DNA from 2 places in the Priestia sp. SIMBA_032 genome. Region 2 is predicted to be linked to the other one. Evidence: a T-box and tRNA genes for the amino acid it is inferred to sense, from the RefSeq annotation. Region 2 holds a T-box; the other holds one or more tRNA genes.
What was found. A T-box is a leader RNA that pairs with one kind of tRNA and senses whether it is charged. The one in region 2 lies ahead of serS (serine--tRNA ligase), so its partner is inferred to be a tRNA-Ser.
Positions count from the first base shown of each region.

Region 1 (3,406 bases), on a different contig from region 2:
TTATATGTACAGATTTTGCTGGCATTGTTTTTGGAGATATTACCGGCAGCTTGAGGACCGTTCTGTTAATATTGCAGTGGTACACTCGAAAATCGTTATCTGAAGACGTATTTTAAAGTAAAATAAAGGAAGGTCTCGTGGTGCAAGCTCTTTCTTTATAGGAGTGGTTATTGTATGATAAATAGTAATAATAAAAAGGATAGGTGCGGGCATGGCTATTTTATGTTGGGCATTAATTATCATTAGCTTTGTTGTATCGTTTGTTGGGTTGGTTTATCCCATCATCCCAAGCGTGCTATTTGTAGCTCTAGGATTTGTTATATACGGTTTATTTTATGATTTTAGCTCCTATAGCTGGTTATTTTGGTTGATACAAGGATTGTTAGTTGTCGCACTTTTTTTAGCAGACTATATAGCTAATATTATTGGTGTGAAAAAATTCGGAGGCACTAAAGCAGGCGTTTGGGGAAGTACAGTTGGGCTGCTTGTGGGTCCGTTTGTTATTCCGGGATTTGGAATTATTTTAGGGCCGTTTATTGGAGCGATTGTAGGAGAACTGATTGTTCATCGGACCACAATTAGCAACGCAGTAAAAATTGGAGTAGGTTCGGTTATTGGCTTTTTTAGTGGCGCTATCTCTAAAGGATTTATTCAACTGCTGATGATTGCCTATTTTTTATATGCTGTTTTAAAATAATGTATTGACTTTAGACTAGAAACATGTTAAATTTTTAATGTCGCTAGTAAATGTTATATTGTTCCACAGTAGCTCAGTGGTAGAGCTATCGGCTGTTAACCGATCGGTCGTAGGTTCGAGTCCTACCTGTGGAGCCATGGCGGTGTAGCTCAGCTGGCTAGAGCGTACGGTTCATACCCGTGAGGTCGGGGGTTCGATCCCCTCCGCCGCTATTTTCCACTTTACATTTGTGACATACATAATTCATATTGTTCCACAGTAGCTCAGTGGTAGAGCTATCGGCTGTTAACCGATCGGTCGTAGGTTCGAGTCCTACCTGTGGAGCCATGTGGACCCTTAGCTCAGCTGGTTAGAGCAGACGGCTCATAACCGTCCGGTCGCAGGTTCGAGTCCTGCAGGGTCCACCATTTATAGGGTTGGAGGAATACCCAAGTCCGGCTGAAGGGATCGGTCTTGAAAACCGACAGGGGTGTTAAAGCCCGCGGGGGTTCGAATCCCTCTTCCTCCGCCATACTATTGTCTATTCAAAGCTTCTTTTGAGAAAAAGAAGCTTTTTTTATGTTTAAAAGAATAGCGAATGGGAATTAGGTAAATATAAATCATGGATTAGGTACTTTTTATTTGAAACAGTAGGGTAAATTTGCTAATCTAGACGTATATGGTGCTTTTGCGCCAAAATGCTTACATATTTTGAAGGAGGAATTATTCATGGCTTACAAATTACCAGAACTACCTTATGCATACGATGCACTGGAACCACATATCGACAAAGAAACAATGAATATTCACCACACAAAACATCACAACACATATGTTACAAACCTAAACGCTGCTGTTGAAGGCAAAGCGGATTTAGAAAGCAAAAGTATTGAAGAGTTAATTTCAAACTTAGATGCTGTTCCTGAAGATATCCGTACAGCAGTACGTAATAACGGTGGCGGTCATGCCAACCACTCATTATTTTGGACAATCCTTTGCCCTAACGGCGGCGGTGCTCCAACTGGTGAATTAGCAGACGCTATCGCTAACAAATTCGGTAGCTTTGATCAATTCAAAGAAGAATTTGCAAATGCAGCTAAAACTCGCTTCGGTTCTGGCTGGGCTTGGTTAGTTGTAAACAACGGCGAATTAGAAGTAACAAGCACACCAAACCAAGATAGCCCATTAATGGAAGGCAAAACGCCAATTCTTGGTCTAGACGTTTGGGAGCACGCTTACTACTTAAATTATCAAAACCGCCGTCCAGATTACATTTCAGCATTCTTTAATGTTGTAAAATGGGACGAAGTTGCTAAGCGTTACGACGCTGCAAAATAAGTTGAAGACGTATTTAAGAGCCAGTAAAGTAATTATTACCTTTACTGGCTTTTTTGTTTTCCAATTCTTTTACATATCTCCTTTTCTTTTTCACACACTAGGTGTAGAAGAGAAAAGGAGTTTTTTGATATGCCTTTATTAAAAAAAGTAGTTGGAGATGTAGAAGTTAGTAAAGATTTACTTTTGCTTTTAATTATAGGCGGTCTTTATGCCTTGGCTATTTCAATTTCCAATTCGTTTGTTAACATTTATCTGTGGAAACAATCAGGCGAATTTTCGGATCTCGCTATTTATAATTTAGCGGTAGTGGTGCTTCAGCCGCTTACGTTTATTTTAGCAGGTAAATGGGCCAAACGAATTGACCGAGTTGTGGTTTTAAGGTTAGGAGTATCTTTTTTAGCTGTTTTTTATATCGCTGTATTAGTCAGTGGAGCTAACGCAGCCGAGTATTTAGTATTGCTTGGTGGACTGCTGGGTATAGGATATGGATTTTATTGGCTAGCTTTTAATGTGCTAACTTTTGAAATTACAGAACCTGATACAAGAGACTTTTTTAACGGATTTTTAGGGATCTTAAACTCTTTTGCAGGAATGATTGGTCCTTTAGGAGCGGGCTTCGTTATTTCCGCTTTGTATGAATCACTAGGGTATAAAATTGTGTTTGGTGTATCCCTGCTATTGTTTGTCGGTGCCGTTGTGCTTAGTTTTTTTATTACAAGACGCGCAGCTGAGGGAGTATATAAATTTAAAGAAGTATGGGCTGAACGAAAAGTCAACAAAGACTGGAATCGAATATTGCAGGCTCATTTCTTTCAAGGATTGCGTGAAGGTACGTTCATTTTTGTCGTATCCGTCATGGTATTTATTACGACAGGAAGTGAATTAGCTTTAGGAACTTATGGACTGGTGAATTCAGCGGTTGCGTTTGTAGGATACTATGTAGCCTCAAGATTTATTAAGCAAAAAAATCGCCTTCGATTTATCTTCACAGGGGGCCTCCTTCTCTATGGAGCAGTCTTTTTGCTTATCTTTAACTTATCGTATCCAAAGTTAATTATATATGCTGTTTGTATTGCCATTGCCTATCCTATATTGTTGGTTCCATTTATTTCTCTAACGTACGATGTGATTGGACGAGCAAAAGACGTTGTTTCAAAAAGAATCGAATATATTGTTGTCAGAGAAGTATTTCTGAATATTGGGCGCGTCGTTTCCATATCATTATTTTTAATTGCCGTACTATTTTTTGATGAAGCAAAAAGTATTCCCATTTTATTAGCCATTGTTGGAGCTGGGCATACGATCATTTATTTTTGTGTGAGACATATCTCACAGCCTCTGCACAAAAAAGAAACGACTGTTACTCCTCCAGTATTAAATGAAGGAGACGGA
Region 1 covers NZ_JAWRXD010000002.1:374,647-378,052, forward strand. Annotated here, with positions in the region: gene SB717_RS07840 (DUF456 domain-containing protein) at 212-697, shown strand; tRNA gene SB717_RS07845 (tRNA-Asn) at 760-834, shown strand; tRNA gene SB717_RS07850 (tRNA-Met) at 836-909, shown strand; tRNA gene SB717_RS07855 (tRNA-Asn) at 950-1,024, shown strand; tRNA gene SB717_RS07860 (tRNA-Ile) at 1,028-1,104, shown strand; tRNA gene SB717_RS07865 (tRNA-Ser) at 1,116-1,208, shown strand; gene sodA (superoxide dismutase SodA) at 1,406-2,014, shown strand; gene SB717_RS07875 (MFS transporter) at 2,144-3,406, shown strand, end outside.
Region 1: it has a tRNA-Ser gene. The T-box ahead of serS (serine--tRNA ligase) is inferred to sense a tRNA for this amino acid. The anticodon was not compared.

Region 2 (3,406 bases):
CTAGCGGAACGCTTTAAAGAACAAAAGAAAATTTTCGAGTATGGTGGCGGCTTCATCCAGGACAGATCCATTTACGAAGATACCGGTATCTTTGCTAAGATGCATTTTGAAAAAGGAACAATGTCTAAAGTAGACTATGAGACATATACAAGCTTGTTCGATGCAATGGTTATGACTCCATACTTCCCTCATCCGGATCTGCTCATTTATTTGGAAGGCAGCTTCGAAGATATTGTAGACCGCATTCAAGAAAGAGGGCGACCAATGGAACAACAAACGCCTCTTGATTATTGGAAAGAGATGCACGCCCGATACGAAGACTGGATTAATAACTTTACGGCTTGCCCTATTCTCCGTTTAGATATTAGAGAATACGACCTTATTAAGAATCCTGATTCAATTGAATCAATTGTTGAAAAGGTAGCTCGCTTTTTACAACATAATGAAAAATTAAAACGTCGTCAGCTATAAAAAAATGCCGCTTTAATAGATAAAGCGGCATTTTTAACAAATAAAAAACCGTTACTTATAAGTAACGGTTTTCCAATCTCCAATTTATCGCGCTATGTTAATTGCATTAAAAGTCAAATATGGCGGAGGAAGAGGGATTCGAACCCCCGCGGGCTTTAACACCCCTGTCGGTTTTCAAGACCGATCCCTTCAGCCGGACTTGGGTATTCCTCCGTATCGACAAGTATTAATTTATCATATACAAATAATGAAGTCAACTCTTTTATTGATTTTTTTAAAAAAGATGTTCATTAAAAATTAATTTAATGAACATCTTCTACTTTTATTTAGAAATAAATTCTTTATTTCCCATATATGGACGCAGCACTTCTGGAATTTGAATTTTTCCATCTTCCTGCTGGTAGTTTTCTAAAATTGCAGCTACCGTACGGCCAATTGCTAAGCCAGAACCGTTTAGTGTATGAACATGTTCTGGTTTTGCTTTTATATCACGGCGGAAGCGAATATTAGCACGGCGAGCTTGGAAGCTTTCAAAGTTTGAACAAGAAGAAATTTCACGATACGTTTCATAACTTGGAATCCAAACTTCAATATCATACTTTTTGGCTGCTGTGAAACCTAAGTCAGCTGTACACATGCTTAGAACTCGGTAAGGCAAACCTAATAGTTGAAGAACCTTTTCAGCATGGCCAGTTAATTTTTCTAATTCATCATAAGAATCTTCTGGCTTAACAAAGCGAACAAGTTCTACTTTATTAAACTGATGCTGACGAATAAGCCCACGTGTATCTCTTCCTGCAGAGCCTGCTTCTGAGCGGAAGCAAGCACTATACGCTGTATAAGCAATCGGAAGCTGGTCTCCGCTTAAAATTTCATCACGATGTAAATTTGTAACTGGTACTTCAGCTGTAGGAATTAAGAAATAATCTTCTTCTTTAATCTTGAATGCATCTTCTTCAAATTTAGGAAGCTGCCCTGTTCCTGTCATGCTTGTACGATTTACCATATATGGAGGAAGGATTTCTTCATAACCATGCTCATCCATATGTAAATCCATCATAAAGTTAATAAGAGCACGTTCTAACCTTGCACCTAATCCTTTATAAAATACAAAGCGGCTTCCCGTTACTTTCGAAGCTCTTTCAAAGTCTAAAATATTTAAATCTGTTCCTAAATCCCAATGCGGTTTTGGTTCAAAATCAAATTGTTTAATTTCTCCCCATTTGCGTATTTCTACGTTATCATCTTCAGTTTCACCTACAGGCGTACTTTCATGTGGAACGTTAGGAATTGAAAGCAGCAATAGCTCTAACTCTTCTTCAACGCTGCGAAGCTCTTCATCTAATTGCTTTACGCGATCTCCTACTTCACGCATTTCAACGATTAAATGATCCGCATCTTGTTTTTCACGCTTCAATTGTGCAATTTGCTGTGATACTTCATTTCGTTTGCTTTTTAACTCTTCTGTTTGAGCAATTAGCTCACGGCGTTTTGCATCTAACTCTTCAAAGCGACCTAAGTCCGTTAAGTCTTCACCACGAAACTTGAGCTTTTCTTTTACTTCATTAAAATTAGCACGTAAAAATTTTAAATCTAACATACTTAGTACCTCCTTTAGTATAAAAGGGCAAAATAAAAACTCTCATCCCCATGAAAGGGACGAGAGTTTACCCGCGTTGCCACCCTAATTGAAAGCTAAAATAAGCCTTCCTCTTAAACCAGATAACGGATGAACCGAAACTGCCTACTACTTTTTCGACAGCTTGCTCCAGGACGGATTCATAAGAATTGATTATCGATTCACACCAGCCATCGACTCTCTTGAAATCAAAAATCTTATTACTATTTCCTATCAACGCTTTATACCAATATCATTTTTAATAATCATAATGTACTACAAGTCTTTACAAGATGCAATTCATTTATACAGGTTTTTTTGAAGCTTCTTCAACCATTGCTACAAAATACTGAGCCATGCGAGCATCATCTGTTAATTCTGGATGAAACGAACATCCCAAGAATTGACCTTGTCTTGCTGCAACAATTCGGTCGTTATGCATTGCCAAGACTTCAACATTTTCTCCTACTTCTACAATATGCGGAGCACGTATAAATACGCCTATAAAATCTTCACCAATATCTTTAATGTTTAGAGCAGCTTCAAAGCTATCTCGTTGACGCCCAAATGAGTTTCGAGCTACCGTAATATCCATAACACCTAAATGGGGCTCTTCACGGTCAACAACTTGTCCTGCAAGTAAAATTAAACCCGCACACGTACCAAACACCGGTTTACCTGCTTGTGCAAACTGGCGAAGAGGTTCCATAAAATCATATTTGTCAATCAGACGACGCATCGCTGTGCTTTCGCCGCCCGGTAGGATTAAACCATCTATTTCGTCTAGCTGTTCAACTTTTTTAATGATAATGGCTTCAGCGCCTGCTGCTTCTAATGCTTGTGCATGCTCGCGAAAGGCACCTTGTAATCCTAACACGCCTACTTTTACCATTTTGTCAAAACTCCCTTTAAATTACCATCCACGCTCTTGCATGCGGTTTTCTGGTAATAATGATGAAATTTCAATCCCTTTCATTGCACTTCCTAACCCTTTTGACAAGTTTGCAATGAGTTCATAGTCTTGATAATGCGTTGTTGCCTCAACAATTGCTCGAGCAAATTTTTCAGGGTTGTCTGATTTGAAGATTCCTGAACCAACGAACACACCATCTGCTCCAAGCTGCATCATTAATGCTGCGTCTGCTGGTGTTGCTACACCGCCCGCTGCAAAGTTTACAACCGGTAGGCGACCTTCACGTTTAATTTGTAGTAATAACTCATAAGGCGCGCCTAATAGTTTTGCCTCTGTCATTAACTCATCTTCGTCCATGCCCACAACTTTACGTACTTGAGCGTTTACTTGGCGCATATGACGCA
Region 2 covers NZ_JAWRXD010000046.1:7,487-10,892, forward strand. Annotated here, with positions in the region: gene SB717_RS32640 (deoxynucleoside kinase) at 1-471, shown strand, start outside; tRNA gene SB717_RS32645 (tRNA-Ser) at 592-684, opposite strand; gene serS (serine--tRNA ligase) at 794-2,071, opposite strand; T-box leader at 2,124-2,336, opposite strand; gene pdxT (pyridoxal 5'-phosphate synthase glutaminase subunit PdxT) at 2,394-2,981, opposite strand; gene pdxS (pyridoxal 5'-phosphate synthase lyase subunit PdxS) at 3,003-3,406, opposite strand, start outside.